2 regions of the Modestobacter sp. SYSU DS0511 genome follow, and region 2 is predicted to be linked to the other one. Evidence: predicted binding sites of a transcription regulator. Region 2 holds the regulator's gene; the other holds the start of a gene.
The links. The regulator LexA, encoded in region 2, represses DNA repair genes until DNA is damaged. The targets are predictions, from matches to a motif close to TCGAACANNTGTTCGA.
Positions count from the first base shown of each region.

Region 1 (11,100 bases), on a different contig from region 2:
GCGCTGCTCGCGGCGCAGACGGGTGCCGCCCTGCTCCCGGCCGTCTGCCAGTTCGACGGCGCCGGCTGGCGCTTCGTGGTCCACCCCGAGGTGCCGGTCGCGGGCCCGGGCCGACTGCGCGACCGGGTGGGCGCCGCCATGCAGCAGGTCGCCACCGCGTTCGCCACCACGATCGCCGAACGGCCCGAGGACTGGCACGTGCTCGGACGAATCTGGCCCGACGTCGGTCCCGACCCGGTCGCCCCCGGGGGTCGCTGATGCGCGTCGGCCTCGTGTGCCCCTACTCGTGGGACGTCCCGGGCGGCGTCCAGTACCACGTGCGCGACCTCGCCGAGACGCTGCGCCGGTTGGGGCACCACGTCGAGGTGCTCACCCCCGCCGAGCACGAGGAGAACCTGCCGGCCGAGCACGTGACCTGGGCCGGACGGGCGGTGCCGGTGCCGTACAACGGCTCGATGGCCAGCGTGTCCTTCGGGCTCGTCTCCGCGGCCCGGGCCCGCCGCTGGCTGCGCGAGGGGCACTTCGACGTCGTCCACGTGCACGAGCCGGCCTCGGTCTCGTTGTCGCTGCTCGTGTGCATCATCGCCCAGGGGCCGATCGTGGCGACGTTCCACGCGGCGACCACGCGGTCCAAGGTGCTGGCGGCGCTCGGGCCGTGGGCCCGGCCCTGGCTGGAGAAGGTCGACGGCCGGATCGCGGTGTCCGACTTCGCCCGCCGCGTCCAGGTCGAGCACCTGGGCGGCGATGCCGTGGTCATCCCCAACGGCGTGCACGTGCCGGCCTTCGCCGAGGGGCCCTCGCTGCCCGGTCACCGGCGAGGGGAGGACGGCCCCACGATCGGCTTCCTGGGGCGCTACGACGAGCCCCGCAAGGGGCTGCCGGTGCTGCTGGCGGCGATGCGGACGGTGGTGGCGACCCATCCCGGCGCCCGGCTGCTGATCGCCGGCCGCGGCGACCCCGACGAGCTCACCGAGCTGGTGGGGGACGACCTCCGCCCGCACGTCACGCTGCTCGGGGAGGTCGACGAGCCGGCCAAGGCGGCGTTCCTCCGGTCGATCGACGTCTACTGCGCGCCGAACCTCATGGGCGAGTCCTTCGGCGTCATCCTGCTCGAGGCCATGGCCGCCGGGGCCCCGGTCGTCGCCAGCGACCTGGACGCCTTCGCCCGGGTGCTCGGCGACGGGGCCGCCGGGGTGCTGGTCCGCCGCGGCGACTCCGCCGCGCTGGCCGCGGCGCTGAGCGGGCTGCTGGCCGACCCGGTGCGCCGCGACGCCCTGGTCGAGGCCGGCCGGCAGGTCGTCGCCGGCTACGACTGGTCGGTCGTCGCCCGCCGGATCCTCGCCGTCTACGAGACGGTCGCACCCCCCGGCGGGGCCGCGGTCACCGCCTCCACCGAGGACGACGCCGCCCTGCTCGGGCACGTCGCCGGCGACCTGGGTGAGCGCGTCGCGCCGCCGTGGCCCTTCCGCCGCCGGGTCCGCCGCTAGCCTGAGGTCCCATGACCACCGCCACCGAGCTCCTGCTCGCCGTCGCCGTGCTGGCGGTGCTCGCGCTGGCCTGGGCGGCCTGGACGCTGACCCGGCTGCGGCGGCTGGCCGGGCGGGTCCGCCGGGCGCGCGAGGTGCTCGACGCCGCGCTGCTGCGGCGGGCGGAGCTGGCCGCGGCGCTGGCCCGCGAGCGGGCCGACGAGCTCGGACCCGAACTGGCCGCCGCGCTGGCCAGGGCGGCGGCCGGGGCACGTGCCCCCACGGCGGGTGACCGCGAGGCCGCGGAGAACCGGCTGGGCGCGCTGCTCCGCCGGGTGCCGCCGGCGCTCCGCCCACCGGAGCTGCAGGACACCGGGATGCGGGTCGGGCTGGCCCGCCGCTTCTACAACGACGCCGTGCGCGACACCCTGGTGCTGCGCCGCGGCCGGCCGGCCCGGGTGATGCGGCTGCACGCCGGCCGGCCGCTGCCGCGGTACTTCGACATCGACGACGGCCTGGACGCGGTGCTCACCGGTCCCCCCGCCGGGGTGGCCTCCGGTGCCGGGCGGGCCTCCGGCTGACCCGCCGTACGCTGGGCCGTCCGCGCGCGACGACCTGGAAGGCCACACCGTGTCCCTGACCGACCCCCAGCACCAGCCCGGCACCGGCACCGACCGGGTCAAGCGCGGCATGGCCGAGCAGCTCAAGGGCGGCGTCATCATGGACGTCGTCACCCCCGACCAGGCGAGGATCGCCGAGGACGCCGGCGCCGTCGCCGTCATGGCGCTCGAGCGGGTGCCCGCCGACATCCGCGCCCAGGGCGGCATCGCGCGGATGAGCGACCCGGACATGGTCCAGGGGATCATCGACGCGGTCTCCATCCCGGTGATGGCCAAGGCGCGGATCGGGCACTTCGTGGAGGCGCAGGTGCTGCAGAGCCTCGGCGTCGACTACATCGACGAGTCCGAGGTGCTCACACCCGCCGACGAGGCGCACCACATCGACAAGCACGCGTTCACCGTGCCGTTCGTGTGCGGCGCCACCGACCTCGGTGAGGCGCTGCGCCGCATCGCCGAGGGCGCGGCGATGATCCGCTCGAAGGGCGAGGCCGGCACCGGCAACGTCGTGGAGGCCACCCGGCACATGCGTGCGCTGCGCGCCGGGATCAAGCGGCTGGGCACGCTGGACGACACCGAGCTGTTCGTCGCGGCCAAGGAGCTGCGCGCCCCCCACGACCTCGTCGTCGAGGTCGCCCGCACCGGGAAGCTGCCGGTCGTCCTGTTCACCGCCGGCGGCATCGCCACCCCCGCCGACGCGGCGATGATGATGCAGCTGGGCGCCGAGGGCGTCTTCGTCGGCTCGGGCATCTTCAAGTCCGGCGACCCGGCGCAGCGCGCGGCAGCGATCGTCCAGGCCACCACGTTCGCCGACGACCCCGACGTCATCGCCAAGGTCTCCCGCGGGCTGGGCGAGCCGATGGTCGGCATCAACGTGAGCACGCTGCCGGAGTCCGAGCGGTACTCCACCCGCGGCTGGTGAGCGCGCCGGTCATCGGTGTGCTCGCCCTGCAGGGCGACGTCCGGGAGCACCTGGTGGCGCTGACCGCCGCCGGCGCCCGGGCGGTGACGGTCCGCCGCCCCGAGGAGCTGGCCGCGGTCGACGGGCTGGTGCTGCCCGGCGGCGAGTCGACCACGATGGCGAACCTCGCCCAGCGGTTCGGGCTGCTCCAGCCGCTGCGGGACGCCGTCCGGGCCGGGCTGCCCGCCTACGGCTCCTGCGCCGGGATGATCCTCCTCGCCGACCGGGTGCTGGACGCCCCGGCGGGCCAGCAGACCATCGGCGGGCTGGACGTCACGGTCCGGCGCAACGCCTTCGGCCGGCAGGTCGACTCCTTCGAGGACGAGGTGCAGATCGCCGGCGTCGACGGGGGCCCCGTGCACGCCGTCTTCATCCGCGCGCCGTGGGTCGAGCAGGCCGCCGACGGCGTCGAGGTCCTCGGCCGGGTCGTGGGCGGCCCGGCCGACGGTAAGATCGTCGCCGTCCGCCAGGGATCCCTGGTGGCCACCAGCTTCCACCCCGAGCTCACCGGTGACATCCGGGTGCACGCGTCCTTCGTGGAACTGGTGCGGGCAGCCCGTGCCCGGGACCAGCGTTCCGACGGCGCCATCGCAGGCGTCGGCAGTGGAGGGGGTAAGTCGTGAGCGGCCATTCCAAGTGGGCGACGACCAAGCACAAGAAGGCCGGGATCGACGCCAAGCGCGGCAAGCTCTTCGCCAAGCTGATCAAGAACATCGAGGTGGCCGCCCGAACCGGCGGCGGTGACCCGGCGGGCAACCCGACGCTGTTCGACGCCATCCAGAAGGCGAAGAAGAGCTCGGTGCCCAACGACAACATCGACCGCGCGGTCAAGCGCGGTTCGGGTGCCGAGGCCGGCGGCGTCGACTACCAGGGCATCACCTACGAGGGCTACGCGGCGGCCGGGGTCGCCGTCCTGATCGAGTGCCTCACCGACAACAAGAACCGGTCGGCGATGGAGGTGCGCACCGCGATGACCCGCAACGGCGGCACCATGGCCGACCCGGGCTCGGTGTCCTACCTGTTCTCCCGCAAGGGCGTGGTCGTGGTGCCGGCCGCCGGCCACACCGAGGACGACGTGCTGCTGGCCGTGCTGGACGCCGGGGCCGAGGAGGTCCGCGACCTGGGCGACACCTTCGAGGTGGTCAGCGAGCCCGGTGACATGGTCGCCGTCCGCACCGCGCTGCAGGAGGCCGGCATCGAGTACGACTCCGCCGACATGGGTTTCGTGCCCAGCGTCCAGGTGGAGCTCGACGTCGAGGGCGCGGCCAAGGTGTTCAAGCTGATCGACGCCCTCGAGGACCTCGACGACGTGCAGAACGTCTACGCGAACTACGCCGTCTCCGACGAGGTCATGGAGCAGGTCACCGCCGACGCTTAGGCCCCTGCGCAGGATCCGGCCGCGAGCTCGCGAGGGGCTGGGGGCGCGGGGGTCCTTCCGCCCGCTGCCCCCCGCCACTCGCAGGCTCGCGGCGGGGCCCTGCAGCGGGGCCGACGGCTGGGTGCGTGTCGTGCCCGGGTCGCGTCCGGTTCCCCGGTTAGCGTTCCCATCGAACAGGTGTTCGTGCGATGGTGGGGGAGTGGGCATGCGCGTGCTCGGCATCGACCCGGGGCTCACCCGCTGCGGGTGGGGCGTGGTCGAGGGGCGGCCCGGTGCACGGCCGGTCTCCCTGGGGGTCGGCGTCGTGCGCACGTCCCCCGACCTGGACCTGGAACTCCGGCTGCTGGAGGTGCACACCGCCGTGACCGCGCTGCTGCGTGAGTACCGGCCCACGGCCGTGGCCATCGAGCGGGTCTTCACCCAGAACAACAAGGGGACGGCGACCGGAACCGCCCAGGCCGCCGGGGTCGCCGCCCTCGCCGCCGCCCAGGCCGACCTCCCCGTCGCCTGGCACACGCCCAGCGAGGTCAAGGCCGCCATCTCCGGCAACGGCCGCGCCGACAAGGAGCAGGTCACCCTCATGGTCACCCGGGTGCTCGGGCTGGCCAGCCCGCCCAAGCCGGCCGACGCCGCCGATGCGCTGGCGCTGGCGATCTGCCACACCTGGCGCGCCCCCGCTCAGCACCGGCTGCGCACCGCGGCGCTCGCCGGGGGCATCGGCGCGCCGCTGCCCGGCGCCCGCACCGTGCCGCGCTGGACGGGGGTGTCGGCCCGATGATCGCCTCGGTCAACGGCCGGGTGGCGGCCGTCTCGCCCGACGGCGCGGTCGTCGAGGTGGGCGGGGTCGGGCTCTCGGTGCAGTGCACCCCGGGCACGATCGCGCGGCTGCAGGTGGGGGAGCAGGCGCGGCTGTCGACCAGCCTCGTCGTCCGGGAGGACTCGCTCACCCTCTACGGCTTCGCCGACGACGACGAGCGCCAGCTGTTCGAGCTGCTGCAGACCGCCAACGGCGTCGGTCCCCGGCTGGCCCAGGCGGTGCTGGCCATCCACCCGCCCCGGGAGGTGCGCCGGGCCGTGTCGATGGGTGACCTCAAGGCGCTGATGCAGGTGCCGGGCATCGGCAAGAAGGGCGCCGAGCGGCTGGTGCTGGAGCTGCGCGACCGCCTGGGCGCGACCACCGTCGACACCCAGCTCGACGGTGGCCCGCTGCCCGCCGGGCTGGCCCCGGTCACGCCGGTCGCGCCGTGGCGCGACCAGCTCACCGCCGCGCTGGTGGGGCTGGGCTGGTCCAGCCGCGAGGCGGAGACGGCGCTGGCCGCGCTGGAGCCGGTCGCCGAGGAGCAGCAGGCCGCCGGCGGGGTGCAGGTGGCGGTGCTGCTGCGGCAGGCGCTGCAGCTCCTGGGCCGCTCGTGACCTCGCCGTTCGACCGGTCGCTGACCGGGGAGGCCGCCGAGGGGTACGGCCGGGACTTCTCGGTGGAAGCGTCCGCTGGTGACGAGGAACGCGTCGTCGAGTCGGCGCTGCGTCCGCACTCGCTGGCCGACTTCATCGGCCAGCCGAAGGTGGCCCGCCAGCTCGACCTGGTGCTGGAGGGCGCCAAGCGCCGCGGCCGCCCGCCGGACCACGTGCTGCTGTCCGGCCCGCCCGGACTGGGCAAGACCAGTCTCGCGCTCATCATCGGCTCAGAACTCGGCACGGCGGTGAAGATCACCAGCGGCCCGGCGATCGAGCGGTCGGGTGACCTGGCCGCGATGCTGTCCAACCTCGGCTCCGGTGACGTGCTGTTCATCGACGAGATCCACCGCATCGCCCGCCCGGCCGAGGAACTGCTGTACATGGCGATGGAGGACTTCCGGGTCGACGTCGTCGTCGGCAAGGGGCCCGGCGCGACCGCCATCCCGCTGGAGATCAACCCGTTCACCCTGGTGGGCGCCACCACCCGCGCCGGCCTGCTCACCGGCCCGCTGCGCGACCGGTTCGGCTTCGTCGGGCAGATGGAGTTCTACGAGACGGCCGACCTGCAGCGGGTCCTCGCCCGCAGCGCCGACCTGCTCGGGGTCGAGCTCACCGACGACGGCTCAGCGGAGATCGCCGGGCGCTCGCGGGGCACGCCGCGGATCGCCAACCGGCTGCTGCGCCGGGTCCGGGACTTCGCCGAGGTGCGCGCCGACGGCCGGATCACCCGCGACGTCGCCCGGTCGGCACTGGCCCTCTACGACGTCGACGAGCTCGGCCTGGACCGGCTGGACCGGGCGGTACTCGATGCGCTGGTGACCAAGTTCGGCGGCGGCCCCGTCGGGGTGGCCACCCTGGCGGTCGCCGTGGGGGAGGAGCCGCACACCGTCGAGGAGGTCTGCGAGCCCTTCCTGGTGCGTGCCGGACTGCTGGCCCGCACGCCCCGCGGACGGGTGGCCACCGAGGCGGCCTTCTCCCACCTGGGGCACCCGCTGCCGCGTGGGGGCCTTGCGCTGCACGGGGGTGCTGCGCCCGCTGGGGGCACAGGTGACCCGCCGCTGGACGGGGCGTCGTCACAGACCCTCTTCGACGCCTAGACTCCTCGGCGCTGGCGCGCAACCCGGACCAGCCGGGCGACGCGCCTCGCCCCGGGGCCACTCCGCGCGGGTGGGAGTGCGCCGGCGCCGATGTACCCGAGCGGCCCTCTCGGGCCGCACCGACCGCGCGACCTGCCGCGGTAGAGAGGCTCACCAGTCGTGGAACAGCTCTTCCCGTTCGTCCTGCTCGCCCTCGCGTTCGTCCTGCTGATCGTGCTGCCGGCCCGGCAGCGCAAGAAGATGCAGGCCAACGCGCAGGCCCTGCAGGAGTCGCTGACGGTCGGCACGCCGGTCATGCTGACCAGCGGCATCCACGGCACGGTCGCCGGCCTCGGTGAGGGGACCATCGACCTCGAGGTCGCCCCCGGCGTCGTCGTCACCGTCGCGCGCCCCGCGGTGATGGAGGTCCGCACGCCGGCCGCTCCGGCCGACGGTGCCCCGAACAGCTCCGGCGGGACGGTCGACGGCGACGGCGACCCCACCGACCGCACCCGCTGACCCCGGCCCATGGCTGCCCGCCAGCTCCCTGCGCGCCGCTACTTCGCGGCCTTCCTGCTGATCGTCGCGGGGCTGTACGCGCTGGTCTTCCTCACCGGTGACCAGCGCACGCCCCAGCTCGGCCTGGACCTCCAGGGCGGCACCACCGTCACCCTCACCGCGCGCACGCCCGGCGGCGAGGCCCCGGCCCGCGAGGACCTCGAGCTCGCCCGGCGCATCATCGAGCAGCGCGTCAACGGCCTGGGCGTCGCCGAGGCCGAGGTGGTGACCGAGGGCGACAGCAACATCGTCATCTCGGTGCCCGGTGACGACGGCGAGCGCGCCCGTGAACTGGGCACGACCGCGCAGCTGCGCTTCCGCCCGGTGCTGCAGGCCGAGCCGGTCATGCCGCCCGCCGAGGACGCCGCGCCGACGGAGGAACCGGCCGAGGAGCCGGCTCCCGAGGAGGGCGCCGCGCCGGTCACGCAGGAGGAGGCGGCCGCGGAGTTCGCCACCCTCACCTGCGACGAGCAGACCACCGACGTCAACCGGCCCGAGGACCACGTCGCCGCATGCGGCGAGGACGGCCAGGTCAAGTACCTGCTGGGCCCGTCGGTCCTCGAGGGCACCGACGTCACCGACGCCACGGCCGGCACCCGCGCGGGCACCGGGGAGTGGATCGTCGACCTGTCGCTGAACAACTCCGGCGCCGACGCGTGGGCCAGCTACACGACCGCCAACGTGGGCAACAGCGTCGCGATCACCCTGGACGGCCGGGTCGTCTCCGCGCCGACGATCAACAGCGCGATCGTCGGCGGCAGCACCGAGATCTCCGGCAACTTCACCCAGGCCGAGGCGACCGAGCTCGCCAACCAGCTGAAGTACGGCGCGCTGCCGCTGACCTTCGAGCAGGCGACCGCGCAGTCGATCTCCACCGAGCTGGGGGAGGAGCAGCTGCGCGCCGGCCTCATCGCCGGCGGCATCGGCGTCGCCCTGGTGTTCGTGTACGCGCTGCTCTACTACCGCCTGCTCGGGCTGGTAATGATCGCCAGCCTGGTGCTGTCGGCGGTCGTCGTCTACGGCTGCCTGGTGCTGCTCAGCCGCGAACTGGGCCTGGCGCTCAGCCTGGCCGGCATCGCCGGGTTCATCGTCTCGATCGGCATCACCGCCGACTCGTTCGTCGTGTACTTCGAGCGCCTCAAGGACGAGGTGCGCGAGGGGCGTTCCCTGCGCAGCGCCGTGCCCCGCGCCTGGGTGCGCGCCCGCCGCACCATCCTGTCCGCCGACGCGGTCAGCTTCCTGGCCGCGGCGATCCTCTACTGGCTGGCCATCGGTGACGTGAAGGGCTTCGCCTTCACCCTGGGCCTGTCGACCGTCCTCGACCTCGTCGTGGTCTTCCTCTTCACCCACCCGCTGATGGCGGTGCTGAGCCGGGTCAGGTCCTTCGGCTCCAACCGCTTCTCCGGTCTGGGCCAGGTCGACCGCGGACGCCGGACCGCGCCGGCGATGGCGCGCGAACCCGAGCTGGTCGGCGCCGGCAGCAGCACGAACGGGAGCACGCGATGACCACCCCACGGGACGACGCCGACCAGGCACCGGTGCCCGTCGGCTCCGCCGCCGACGAGTCCGTCGACGAGTCCGCGGTGGCCACCGAGGCGACCGAGGAGAGCGTCGGGGACCGGGCGCTCGCCGACGCCGGCCTGCCCGCGGAGGGCGGCGCCGCGGCCCGCCCGCACCGGGCGTCGCTGGCCCACCGGCTCTACAACGGCGAGGCCGGTCTGGCCGTCGTCGCCAAGCGCCGGTTCTGGTTCCGGGTCACCGCCGTCGTCGTGCTCCTGTGCGCGCTGGCCATGCTGGTCCGCGGCTTCAACTTCAGCATCGAGTTCGCCGGGGGCAGCAGCCTGCGGGTGCCGGCCACCAGCGAGCAGCTCGCGGACGTCCGCGAGGCCGCCGAGGGAGCCGGGGCCGAGGTGGCCAGCGCCCAGGTGGTGGGCGGTGACTCCGTCCTGCTCCGCACTAGCGAGCTGGACAACGACACCGAGCGCGCCGTCGTCGACGCCGTCGCCGAGGCTGCCGGCGTCGAACCGGCCGCGGTCAGCCCGCAGTCGGTGAGCGCCGACTGGGGCAGCGACGTCACCAACCAGGCGCTCATCGCGCTCGCGGTGTTCCTGGTCGCCGTCGTCGCCTTCCTCGCGGTGCGGTTCCAGCCCAAGATGGCCGTCGCGGCGATCGTCGCGCTGCTGCACGACATCCTCGTCACCGCGGGCGTCTACGCGTTGGTCGGCTTCGAGGTCTCGCCGTCCACGGTGATCGGTCTGCTCACCATCCTCGGGTTCTCCCTCTACGACACCGTCGTCGTCTTCGACAAGGTCGACGAGAACGTCAAGGACCTGAGCAAGAGCAGCCGGTCGACCTTCACCGAGGCCTCGGACCTGGCGGTCAACCAGACGCTGATGCGCTCGATCAACACCTCGGTCATCGCGCTGCTGCCGGTCGCCGGGCTGCTCTTCGTCGGCGCCGGGCTGCTCGGTGCCGGCACCCTCAAGGACCTCGCGCTGGTGCTGTTCGTCGGCCTGGCGGCCGGTACCTACAGCTCGATCTTCCTGGCCACCCCGGTGCTCGCCGAGCTCAAGGAACGGGAGCCCGAGCAGCAGGCGCTGCGCAAGCGGGTGCTCGCCCGCCGGGCGGCCGAGGCGCGCAGCGCTGGCCAGCCGGCCGGGCCGGTCGCCAGCGCCCGCCGTGGCGGGGCGACCCGGCGGTCGTCGGTGGCCGTCGCGGAGCGGCCGGGGACCGAGCGGCCGGGGACCGAGCGGTTGGGGACGGGGCGCACGGAGACCCTGCCGGGCCGGCCGGTGGCCGACGTGCAGGTGGAGTCGCCGTCCTCGGTGCAGGCCGCCCCGCGGCAGCCGGGTACCGGCCGCGGTGGCGCGACGGCCCCGCGTCCGGGGCAGCGCCCGGCGGGCAAGAAGCGCCGGTGACCGCCGGACCTGCCCAGACGCCCGCCGGGACGCAGCTGCCGATCGACGAGCTGGTCGCGTCGGTCGCGGTCACCATCCCGGACTTCCCCGAGCCCGGGGTGCTGTTCCGCGACCTGACGCCGGTGTTCGCCGATGCGGAGGCCTTCCGCAGGGTCGTCGACGCGCTGGCCGAGCCGGCCGGGGTGGACCCGCGGGCGGCGGCGCTCGGCGGCGACGGCTCCGAAGGGGCCCCGGACCCGGGCTTCGACGTCGTCGCCGGAGTCGAGGCGCGCGGCTTCCTGCTGGCCGCCGCCGTCGCGGTGCGCACCGGTACCGGGGTGGTCCCGATCCGCAAAGCCGGGAAGCTGCCGCGCGAGCGGGTGTCGGCCGACTACGCCCTGGAGTACGGCACCGCGACCCTCGAGTTGCACACCGACTCGATCCGCCCCGGCCAGCGTGTGCTGCTGGTGGACGACGTGCTGGCCACCGGCGGCACGCTGGGGGCGGCCGTCAGCCTGCTGGAGCAGCTGGGGGGTGTGGTCACCGCGGTCTCGGTGGTGATCGAGCTGGGGGTCCTGGGCGGGCGCCAGCGCATCGCGCCGCACCCGGTGCACTCGCTCTGGACGACCTGAGCCGTCGGCGGCGGATGACATGATCGGCGGGTGAGCCCAGCAGCTGAGGAGTCCGCGACC
Region 1 is NZ_JBJGZY010000028.1:18,845-29,944, reverse strand. It holds gene ACI783_RS14305 (phosphatidylinositol mannoside acyltransferase) at 1-258, shown strand, start outside; gene ACI783_RS14300 (glycosyltransferase family 4 protein) at 258-1,487, shown strand; gene ACI783_RS14295 (hypothetical protein) at 1,499-2,047, shown strand; gene pdxS (pyridoxal 5'-phosphate synthase lyase subunit PdxS) at 2,097-3,005, shown strand; gene pdxT (pyridoxal 5'-phosphate synthase glutaminase subunit PdxT) at 3,002-3,667, shown strand; gene ACI783_RS14280 (YebC/PmpR family DNA-binding transcriptional regulator) at 3,664-4,422, shown strand; gene ruvC (crossover junction endodeoxyribonuclease RuvC) at 4,628-5,200, shown strand; gene ruvA (Holliday junction branch migration protein RuvA) at 5,197-5,835, shown strand; gene ruvB (Holliday junction branch migration DNA helicase RuvB) at 5,832-6,974, shown strand; gene yajC (preprotein translocase subunit YajC) at 7,134-7,472, shown strand; gene secD (protein translocase subunit SecD) at 7,482-9,017, shown strand; gene secF (protein translocase subunit SecF) at 9,014-10,429, shown strand; gene ACI783_RS14245 (adenine phosphoribosyltransferase) at 10,426-11,040, shown strand; gene ACI783_RS14240 (NAD(+) synthase) at 11,071-11,100, shown strand, end outside.
Region 1: ruvC (crossover junction endodeoxyribonuclease RuvC) is a predicted target of LexA. The motif match lies at 4,592-4,607, and genes of this name have one in related genera.

Region 2 (11,100 bases):
CCCGCGGCACCGTCTGGTTGACGATCTGCATGGAGCCGCCGCCGACCAGCTTCTTGAACTTGACCAGCGAGAAGTCCGGCTCGATGCCGGTCGTGTCGCAGTCCATCATGAAGCCGATGGTGCCGGTGGGCGCCAGCACCGAGGCCTGCGCGTTGCGCCAGCCGTTCTCGGCACCGATGGCCAGGCAGTCCTGCCACTGCTGGGTGGCGGCCTTGAGCACGTCGGCGTCGTCGGCACCGACCGGGCGGATCGCGTCGTTCGCCGCGGCGTGCTTGCGCATGACCCGGGCGTGGGCGTCGGCGTTGCGGGCGAAGCCGTCGTAGGCGCCGACGACGCCGGCCAGCTCCGCCGAGCGGCGGTAGGCGGTGCCGGTCATCAGCGAGGTGATCGCCGCGGCCAGGGTCTGCCCGCCCCGCGAGTCGTAGGCGTGGCCGGTGGCCATCAGCATCGCGCCCAGGTTGGCGTAGCCGATGCCCAGCTGCCGGTAGGCCCGGGTGGTCTCCCCGATCGGGTCGGTCGGGAAGTCGGCGAAGCAGATCGAGATGTCCATCGCGGTGATGATCAGCTCGACGGCCTTGACGAAGTTCTTCGAGTCGAACGTGCCGTCGTCCTTGAGGAACTTCATGAGGTTCAGCGACGCCAGGTTGCACGAGCTGTTGTCCAGGCTCATGTACTCCGAGCAGGGGTTGGACGCGTTGATCCGCCCGGTCTCGGGGTTGGTGTGCCAGTCGTTGATCGTGTCGTCGTACTGGATGCCCGGGTCGGCGCACTCCCAGGCGGCCTGGGTGACCTTGCCGAACAGCTCGCGGGCGTCGACGGTCTCGATCACCGAGCCGTCGGAGCGGGCCCGCAGGCCGAACTCGGTGCCCTCCTCGACCGCGCGCATGAACTCGTCGTTGACCCGGACCGAGTTGTTGGCGTTCTGGTACTGGACGCTGGTGATGTCCTTGCCGCCGAGGTCCATGTCGTACCCGGCGTCGCGCAGCGCGCGGATCTTGTCCTCCTCGCGCGCCTTGGTCTCGATGAACTCCTCGATGTCGGGGTGGTCGATGTCGAGGACGACCATCTTCGCCGCGCGGCGGGTGGCGCCACCGGACTTGATGGTGCCCGCCGAGGCGTCGGCACCGCGCATGAAGGAGACCGGGCCGGAGGCGGTGCCACCGGAGGAGAGCAGCTCCTTGGAGGAGCGGATCCGGGAGAGGTTCAGGCCGGCACCGGAGCCGCCCTTGAAGATCAGCCCCTCCTCGCGGTACCAGTTCAGGATCGAGTCCATCGTGTCGTCGACCGCGAGGATGAAGCAGGCGCTGACCTGCTGCGGCGAGGCGGTGCCGACGTTGAACCAGACGGGCGAGTTGAAGCTGAAGACCTGGTGAAGCAGCATCCAGGTGAGCTCGTGCTCGAAGATCTCGGCGTCGCCCTCGGAGGCGAAGTAGTCGTGCTCGCGGCCGGCTGCACCGTAGGTGAGCACGACGCGGTCGATCAGCTGGCGGAGGCTCGTCTCGCGCTGGGGGCTGCCGACCGCGCCACGGAAGTACTTGGTGGTGACGATGTTGGTGGCGTTGATGCTCCACTCGGCCGGGAACTCGACGCCGCGCTGCTCGAAGTTGATCGAGCCGTCCCGCCAGTTGGTCATGACGACGTCGCGGCGCTCCCAGACCACCTCGTCGTAGGGGTGCACACCGGCAGTGGTGAAGACGCGCTTGACCTTCAGGCCCTTGCCCCGGGTGGGCGCCTTCGGGCTGCGGCGGGTCCGGGTGGTGGCGAGGCGGTCGGCTGTCTCGGTCATCGTGCGAGGGCTCCCTGGTGTTCGTGCTCTGGCGTCGAGCTGAGCGGCGGTGCGGGCGGAGCGGCTGGGGAAGCCGGCGGGTGCCGGAGCCGGGTGGTGCGGTGCGGTCTCCTCGTCGAGACCTGTGTAGTCAGGGGGTGTGACAGTTCGGGGCGGCGTCCTCAGGACCCGCCGGCCGCGCCTGGCGGCCCGTCCTCGGCGGCAGGTGCCCCACCGGCTCGGGCGCGCACAGCGGCCCGCAGCTCGGCGATCTCCTTCTCGAAGTCGGCAGCGGAGCTGAAGCTCCGGTAGACGCTGGCGAAGCGGAGGTAGGCGACCTCGTCCAGGTCGCGCAGCGGGCCCAGGATCGCCAAGCCGACCTCGTGGCTGGGGATCTCGGCACACCCGGTGGCGCGGACGGCGTCCTCGACCTGCTGGGCCAGCAACGCGAGCTGGTGCTCGTCGACCGGGCGGCCCTGGCAGGCGCGGCGGACACCGGCGACCACCTTCGCGCGGGTGAACGGCTCGCTCACGCCGCTGCGCTTCACGACGGCGAGGACCGCCTCCTCGACGGTGGTGAACCGCCGCCCGCAGCCGGGGCACGAACGCCGCCGCCGGGTGGTCGCGCCCTCGTCGGTCTCGCGCGAGTCGATGACGCGGCTGTCGGGGTTGTGGCAGAAGGGGCAACGCACTGCCGGTCCACCTCCTCCCGAGGTGTCGCGACCGGGATCACCGCGGTGCTGTGACACCGTGGGACACCGGCCCGTGGACCGCTCCTGTGGACTGCTCCGGGGACATCCGGTGGATGGCCCGGGGAGAACGTGTGGAGCGGCTGTGGACGACTTACATCCGTGTAAGCACTAGATGTTGTGGTGGAACCGTACGGCCACCCCTACAGGTGTGCAAGCCCTGTCGTGCGTGTCGTGTTCCGCAGCTGACCCGCCCGCCGCTCGCGCACCCATCCGTCACAGCCCGGGCCCGCGGCGACGGGCCCACTGCACCCCATCAGGGCAGCTCGAGCACCTGACCGGGCTGCAGCACGACGTCCTGGAGGTCGTTTCGATCGAGGATCGCGTCGACCACCGCCCGCCGGTCCTCGTCGGGCGCCAGGTCACCGGCGATCGACCAGAGCGTGTCGCCCGGCTGGACCACCACCGTGCCGGCGCCGGCCAGCCGCAGCGCGGGCTCCCCGTCGGCGACCACCGCGAGCGTGCCCACCGCCACCCCCAGGCCGATCGCCACCGACAGCGCCGCCACCGCGCGCCGGCCACGGCGGGTGAGTCGCAGCGGCAGCTCCGCCCACTCGCCGGCCGACGGACACGGAGCGGCGGCCCGGGGCGGGCCGCAGTCGCCACCGCGGACGGGCCGCGCGACCGCGACCCCCGGCGAGGACATCGGCCGCCCACCAGGACGCACCGGCGGGCGGCGGGCCGGGCGGGCCTCAACCCGCCCGGCGGACCCCGTCCGGGCGGTCGGCGCCGGCGAGACCAGCCGGAGCGGCGGGCGGAGCGGGGCGACGGTGGCGTCCGGGTACTCGGCGATGACCATCGGTGCACTCCTCACAGCAGGCACCCGGGGGTGCGATCTCGAACGCCTGTTCGATTCGAACGTCTGTGCGATGTCTACCGCACGGCACCGACAGGAGTGCGCCGACACGGCGGGTGTTCGAACACCTGTTTGAAGACCCGCCGCCGAACCGCTACCGTGCGCAGGGAGACCACGACGGCGTCCCACCCCGCCCCGGCAGGCGGGATGCCACCGGGCAGCTGCGCGCGCAGCCGGACGAGGAGGACACATGGCGGTCGACGGCCGGACGGCGGACGAGCGCAAGGGGTCGAGCCGCCGGAGGCGCCCGGCCGGGCAGGCGGCGGAGCCCACAGCGGACACCGGCGGCGCGGCCGTGCGCGAGTTCCCCGACCGCGGCGAGGCCGGCGACGGGCTCACCCAGCGCCAGCGCCGGGTGCTGGAGGTCATCCGCGACTCCATCGAACGCCGTGGCTACCCGCCCTCGGTCCGCGAGATCGGCGAGGCCGTCGGCCTCTCCTCCGCCTCCTCGGTCGCCCACCAGCTCTCGGTGCTCCAGCGCAAGGGCTGGCTGCGCCGCGACCCCAACCGGCCGCGCGCACTGGACGTCCGGTTGCCGGGCGAGCACGGCGTGACCGCCGGCGCCGACGCCTCGGCGGATGCGCTCGCCGCCGCCGGTGCGGCCAGTGGCGTCGACGAGGCGGGCGCCTCGGCACCCACCTACGTGCCCCTGGTGGGCCGCATCGCCGCCGGTGGCCCGGTCCTGGCGGAGCAGGCCGTCGAAGACGTCTTCCCGCTGCCGCGCGAACTGGTCGGTGAGGGCACGCTGTTCATGCTCAAGGTCACCGGTGACTCGATGGTCGAGGCCGCGATCTGCGACGGCGACTGGGTGGTGGTCCGCCAGCAGCCCACCGCCGAGAACGGCGAGATCGTCGCGGCGATGATCGACGGCGAGGCGACCGTGAAGACCTACAAGCGCCGCGACGGGCACGTGTGGCTGCTGCCGCACAACCCGGCCTACGCGCCGATCCCCGGCGACGACGCCACCGTCCTCGGCCGGGTCGTGACGGTGCTGCGCCGGGTCTGACGCCGGTGTCGGCCGCCGGCCGGGTCACTCCCGCCGGCGGCCGGTCACTCCCGCCGGCGGCCGGTCACTCCCGCCGGCGGCGGCGGAACTTCCCGCCGATCCAGACGGACACGGTGGCCACCCCGGCCGCGATGATGCCGGCCGTCACCGGGGCGACGCCGGGGGCCGCGGTCACCAGCTCCCCCGTCGGTCCGGCACCGGGAGCCGGATCGATCGAGGTGCTCGTAGCCTGCTCAGCCGACACCGGGACCAGGGTCACCGGCGCCGGCAGCCCCTCGCTGGTGACCAGCAGGTCGCGGTTGTTCGCCGCGAAGGTGATCGCCTCACCCTGCGGTGAGTCGGGGAGCGCGATCCGGACCGGCGCGCCGGACAGCGCGCCGGGCACGTCGGAACCGGTCAGCGTCCAGACGTAGGCGTCGGTGTAGGTGCGCAGGGCGATGCGCTGCCCGTCCGCCGACACCGCGCCCCCGGTCACCAGCAGCTGCCCCGCGCGGCCGACCGGCCCGCCCGGCGTACCGGTCAGGGTGAAGCCCAGCCCGACCACCCGGGTCATCGGCACCGTGGCCCCGTCGGCCAGCGGCGCATCCGGGCGGTACACGCCGGAGGCGCCGAGCACCTCCTTGGTCACCAGGTACGGCGTGCCGTCAGGCGCCAGCAGCAGCGCCTCGGCGTCGTGCGCCCCGTCCGGGTAGGTGAGCCGGGTGAGCGTGGTGCCGCCGTCAGGGCGCAGCCCGATCAGCGCGACGGTCTCCCGGGCGGCGTTGTTGTCCCCGATGTCGGCCAGCCAGACCGTGCCGTCCGCGGCCAGGGCGAGGTCCTCGGGGTCGTACGGGTCGACGCTCCCCGACCGCACCTCCGCGACGGCGCAGGAGGTGTCGAGGACGTAGACCTCCGCCCGGTCACCACCATCGTTCATCGCCAGGAGCGTCTCCCCGGCGCTGGCCAGGCCGGAGATCTCCGGCAGCCGCGGGTCGGTGATGGTGCAGCGCGTGCTCGGCGCGGCTTCCTCGGCGAGCGCCGCCGATGGCGGCAGAACCGCGAGCCAGACCGCTGCGGGCAGGGCGAGGAGCGCCCCGTCCGCCAGGCAACGGCGGCCGGCGCGGCTACGCGTGCGGCCGGCCCACTCTGGCACGGACCCAGCGTGACACCACGACTGCGTCGAGTGCATGAACCACGCCCAAGAGCACGATGCCGACGGCCGCTCCCACCACCGCATCGGTGACCCAGTGGAAGTTCAGCGCCACCATGGCCACTCCGGTGGCCACCGGCCCCAGCACGCTGAGCAGCCAGGCCGCCCGCTGCAGCCGGGGGTTCAGGCCGTACTGGACCACCTGCCAGCGGGCCACGCCCCACATCAGCACGGCGTTCGCCACGTGCCCGGACGGGAAGCTCTCCCCGCCCCGGTGGAAGTACGAGCCCGGGTAGGCCGGGGCGGTGCGGCCGGTGCCCCACTTGAAGGCGTAGACCGCTGCCGTCAGCAGCGCGAGGGCCAGCAGCACGCGCACCAGCGGGGCCACCGTGCGCTGCCGCCAGAAGAGCCAGCCGACCAGACCGAACAGGACCAGCAGGATGGTGACCCGTCCGCCGGCCTGGGTGAACGCCCACACCGGCCAGTAGGCGGCGGAGTCGCGCAGCCCCCAGGAGCCGACCTGCTCGGAGACCGCCACGTCGAGCCGTTCCAGCCGGCCACCGGCGAGGAGGTCCACGGTGATGGCGGCCGCGACGAGTGCGGAGACCAGCGCCAGCCACCACGGGGGCCGGCCGATGCCGACCACCCGCGGGGCTCGGGACGCGGGGTCACCGGCGGCGCTGCCGCTCACGCGCACCGCTCCGCTCGCCACGACGTCACGGTACCGGCACCGTGACCTCTCCGTGACCCGCTCGGGACAGCACTGCGCGGCGCGACCGGACGAGGTCGCGCCGCGCAGTGGTCGGGCCGGCCACCGGCCCCGGCCGGCGAGTCCGCCGCCCGGGCACCCGGGCGGACGGCGCCACCGGCCCGGGCGGTCAGCCGCCGGCGACGGGGGTGGTGAACTCGTCGAGCGCCGCGGCCAGCCCGTCGTCGACCCGTGCGGTGAGCCGCGTGCCGTCGGCCTCGTGCCGCTCCGCGAGCACCTCGCCGTCCCGGTGCACCCGGGCGACCAGGTCACCCCGGTCGTAGGGCACGAGGACGTCGACGTCGACGTGCGGGTGCGGCAGCCGGGCGGCGACGACGTCGCGCAGCGCCTCGATCCCCTCACCGGTCCGCGCGGAGACCCACGCGGCCCCGGGCAGGGCCTGGCGCAGCGTGAGGACGTCCTCCTCGCTCATCGCGTCCACCTTGTTCACGACGATGAGCTCGGGCACCGCCGAGGCGTCGATCTCGGAGAGCACGGTGTGCACCGCGTTGATCTGCCCGATCGGGTCGGGGTCGGAGCCGTCGACGACGTGCAGCAGCAGGTCGGCGCCGGCAACCTCCTCCAGCGTCGAACGGAACGCGTCGACGAGCTGGTGCGGCAGGTGCCGCACGAACCCCACTGTGTCGGTGAGGGTGTACTCGCGCCCCTCCGGCGTCTGCGCGCGGCGGACCGTCGGGTCCAGGGTCGCGAACAGCGCGTCCTGCACCAGCACCCCGGCGTCGGTGAGCCGGTTGAGCAGGCTGGACTTGCCGGCGTTGGTGTACCCGGCGATCGCCACGCTCGGGACGGCGTTGCGCGATCGGCTCGAGCGCTGGGTCGCGCGCGCCGTCGCCATGCCGGCGATCTCCTTGCGCAGCTTGCTCACCCGCGCGCGGATCCGGCGGCGGTCGGTCTCGATCTTCGTCTCACCGGGACCACGGGTACCGATGCCGCCACCGCCGGCGACACGGCCACCGGCCTGCCGGCTCATCGACTCACCCCAGCCGCGCAGCCGCGGGATCATGTACTGCATCTGGGCGAGCTCGACCTGCGCCTTGCCCTCCCGGCTGGTGGCGTGCTGGGCGAAGATGTCCAGGATCAGCGCGGTCCGGTCGACCACCTTGACCTTGAGCACCTTCTCCAGCTGGTTGAGCTGGCCGGGGGTGAGCTCGCCGTCGAACACCACGGTGTCGGCGCCGGTGGCGGCGACGATGTCGCGGATCTCGGTCGCCTTGCCCGAGCCGACGTAGGTGGCCGGGTCGGGCTTGTCGCGGCGCTGGACCAGGGCCTCCAGGACCTCAGAGCCGGCCGTCTCGGCCAACGCGGCGAGCTCGGCCAGCGAGCGCTGCGCGTCGACCGCGGTGCCCTCGGTCCAGACGCCCACCAGCACGACGCGCTCCAGGCGCAGCTGGCGGTACTCGACCTCGGTGATGTCGGTGAGCTCGGTGGAGAGACCGACCACCCGCCGCAGGGCGCCGCGCTCCTCGAGCGCGTAGGAGCCGGTGGTGTCGTCCGGCTCCTCCCAGGCCCCGGCCGGCGCCGGGCGGGTGGGAGCGGGAGCGGTCGGAGCGCGGTCCTCGGCGGCGAGGGCGTCGCGGTCAGCAGCGGTGGTCATCGGGTCCAGCGTGGCACGCCCCTCGGTGCGGGGCGAGTGAGTTGTCGTCATCGACTGTGTCGTCATCGCCCGGTACAACACCTCAGGGCTCCGGATGCATCCCGAGGTAGACCGACCACCGCTCCCCCGCCGGGTCCGCCGGCCGGCGGGCGTACTCGTCCAGCAGCCCGTACAGCCGGCTGCGGAACTCCGCCGCCGAACCCGGGTCCAGCTGCAGCCCGAGCCGGGTGCTCTCCAGGTGTTCCTCGCCCACGGCGGCGACCTCCTGCAGGAAGGCCGCCAGCACCACGTCGGACCCCGGCGGCGCCGCGCCCGCGCCGTCCATCAACCAGCTCTTCCCGGTGGCCCGGTAGGGCACCTCCCGGGCGCCCCGGTTGCCGCGCCGGACCGGCTCGGCGCCGAGGAAGCCGGTGTCGACCAGGGTGCGCACGTGGTGCAGCACCGTGGCCGGGTTGCGGCCCAGCCGGGCCGCGATCTCCTTGTTCGTGAGCGGCTCGTGCAGGCACAGCCGCAGGATCCGCAACCGGACGGCGGAAGCGAGGGCGCGGGCCTCCGCGTCGGTGGCCGGACGGCGCTCACCGGAGATCCGCGCCGACTGCTCCCGCTCGCTCATCCGGCCAGCGTAGGACGCCGACCGCAGTGATTGACATCTCCCGATCACTGCCCCAGCCTCGCCCGGTGACCAGTGACCGCAGCCTGCTGAGGCACGCCGACTTCCGCAGGTTGTGGGCCGCGGAGACCGTCAGCCAGGTCGGCACCCAGGTCACCCTCCTCGCCCTGCCGGTGCTGGCGGTCTCGCTGCTGGACGCGACGCCGCTGCAGATGGGGTTTCTCACCGCCCTGGAGACCGCGGCCTTCCTGCTCATCGGCCTCCCCGCCGGCGCCTGGGTGGACCGGTGGCGGCGCAGGCGGGTGCTGGTGACCGCCGACCTGGTGCGGGCGGGGGTGCTGGGCACGCTGCCGCTGGCGTACCTGCTCGACGTGCTCTCCCTGGGCCAGCTGTTCGTCGTCGCCGCCCTCACCGGCACGGCCACGGTCTTCTTCGACGTCGCCTACCAGAGCTACCTGCCCGCGCTCGTCGACCGCGACCAGCTCGTCGACGGCAACGGCAAGCTGGAGGCCAGCCGCGCGGTGGCCCAGGTCGCCGGGCCGGGTGTCACCGGAGTGCTGCTGCGGGTGATGGGTGCCCCGCTGCTGATCGCGCTGGACGCGGCGTCGTTCCTGGTCTCGGCGCTCTTCCTGAGCCGCATCCGCCGGCCCGACGTGGTGCCCGACCGGGCCGGCCGCCGGTCGCTGCGCGCCGAGATCGGCGAGGGGCTGCGCTTCGTCGTCCGGCAGCCACTGCTGCGCCGGATCGTGGCCTGCACGGCGACGTCGAACCTCTTCTCCTCGATCACGACGACCCTGCTGGTGCTCTACGCGCTGCGCGAGCTCGACCTGTCGGAGAGCACCTTGGGCCTGGTCTTCTCCGCCGGCGCGGTGGGCGGCCTGGTCGGCGCGGCGACCGCGGCGCGCTTCGCCCGGTGGCTGGGCGAAGGGCGGGCCATCCCGTTGTCCGTGCTGGCGATGCTGCCGTTCACCGCGCTCACCCCGCTGGCCGCCCTCGGCGCGCCGCTGGTGCTGCTGACGCTCGGCCAGCTGGGCTTCAGCTGGGCGGTCGTCGTCTACAACGTGACCCAGGTGAGCTTCCGGCAGCGGCTCTGCCCACCGGCGCTGCTCGGCCGGATGAACGCCTCCGTGCGGTTCATCGTGTTCGGCACCATGCCGCTGGGCGGCCTGCTCGGTGGCGTTCTCGGGACCTGGCTGGGGGTGCTGCCGACGCTGTGGATCGCGGCGGCCGGGCAGGTGCTCGCCGCCGGCTGGGTGGTGGCCAGCCCGCTGCTGCACCTGCGGGAACTGCCCGACGGGACCGACCTCAGCGCAGCCGCCACCCGTCTGCCCGAGGCCCGGACTCCGACCGCGGGCGCCGACCCCGGACGAGCTGGCTGAGCACTCGGCTGGGCAGCCGGCTGGTTGGCCGGGCGGTCACCGGGTAGCCCGCCGGGGACCGCATCCGCACCGACCACCTGCACCAGGGAGGACGACGATGACCAGCCCGGACCAGGAACTCGACGACCCCGGCCGCGACCCCGTGGGCCTCGACCCGCCGCGCAACCCGTTGGGCGGCGCGGACCAGGACACCGGTCGCGGCGCGCCACGCGGCGTCGGCAACGTCGGGCCGGGCGACAAGCCCGAGGCGCCGACCGACGACCCGGAGACCCGGGCCGACGAGCCGGACCGGCCCTGACGCTCAGCCGGCCAGCCACTCCGGGGTGAGCACCCCGGTGGCGACGACGACGGCGGGGCCGGCGAGCACCGTCGTCGTCCCGTCGAACTGCACCGACAGCCGACCGCCCGGGACGTCCACCGTGACCGTCCCGGCGGTCCGGCCCCCGGCTTCCAGGGCCGCGTAGGCAGCGGCGCAGGCGCCGGTGCCGCACGAGCGGGTCTCCCCCACCCCGCGCTCGTGCACCCGCAGCCGGACGTGCGCGCTCGCCCCGCCGGGCGCGTCCCCGGCCGCCAGCACGTTGACCAGTTCGACGTTGACCCCGTCGGGGAAGAAGCCGGCGTCCACGCCCGGCAGGACCGTGAGGTCGAGGGTGTCGACCGGGACGTCGGTCAGCGCGGCCAGGTGCGGGTTGCCCATGGAGACCCCCAGCCCGGGGAACTCCTGCCCGGAGATCCGGGCGACGCTGCGGCCGAGCACCCGGGCCGGGCCCATGTCCACCCAGTACCCCGCGCCGTCCGGCAGCGCGCCCACCCGGCGCGGCCCGCCGCGGGTGCCGACCAGCACGCCGGCCTCGGCCACCGCCCTGTCCAGCAGGCCCTCGGTCACCAGCACGTGCAGGAACAGCCGGATGCCGTTGCCGCACATCTCCGCGTGCGACCCGTCGGCGTTCCGGTGGTCCATGAACCACTCGCACTCGTCCAGCGCGTCGCCCAGCACGGCAGCCGCGTCGGGCACGTACCGGCTGGGCACGACCCGCAGCACGCCGTCGCCACCCAGGCCCGCGCGCCGGTCGCAGAGCCGGCGGACCAGCCCCGCGTCCAGCCGGCGCTCCGGCCACACCGAGCCGTCGGGGTCGGGCAGGACGACGAAGTCGTTCTCCGTGCCGTGGCCGAGGAGGACCCGGGGACCAGCGCTGTCGATCACCGCCCGATCGTACGGTCGGTGATCGCCGTGGCCACCGCG
Region 2 is NZ_JBJGZY010000038.1:10,291-21,390, reverse strand. It holds gene ACI783_RS16420 (vitamin B12-dependent ribonucleotide reductase) at 1-1,786, opposite strand, end outside; gene nrdR (transcriptional regulator NrdR) at 1,948-2,457, opposite strand; gene ACI783_RS16410 (LysM peptidoglycan-binding domain-containing protein) at 2,771-3,313, opposite strand; gene lexA (transcriptional repressor LexA) at 3,561-4,376, shown strand; gene ACI783_RS16400 (hypothetical protein) at 4,441-5,508, opposite strand; gene ACI783_RS16395 (phosphatase PAP2 family protein) at 5,480-6,217, opposite strand; gene hflX (GTPase HflX) at 6,384-7,868, opposite strand; gene ACI783_RS16385 (ArsR/SmtB family transcription factor) at 7,951-8,481, opposite strand; gene ACI783_RS16380 (MFS transporter) at 8,547-9,857, shown strand; gene ACI783_RS16375 (hypothetical protein) at 9,955-10,155, shown strand; gene dapF (diaminopimelate epimerase) at 10,159-11,061, opposite strand; gene miaA (tRNA (adenosine(37)-N6)-dimethylallyltransferase MiaA) at 11,058-11,100, opposite strand, start outside.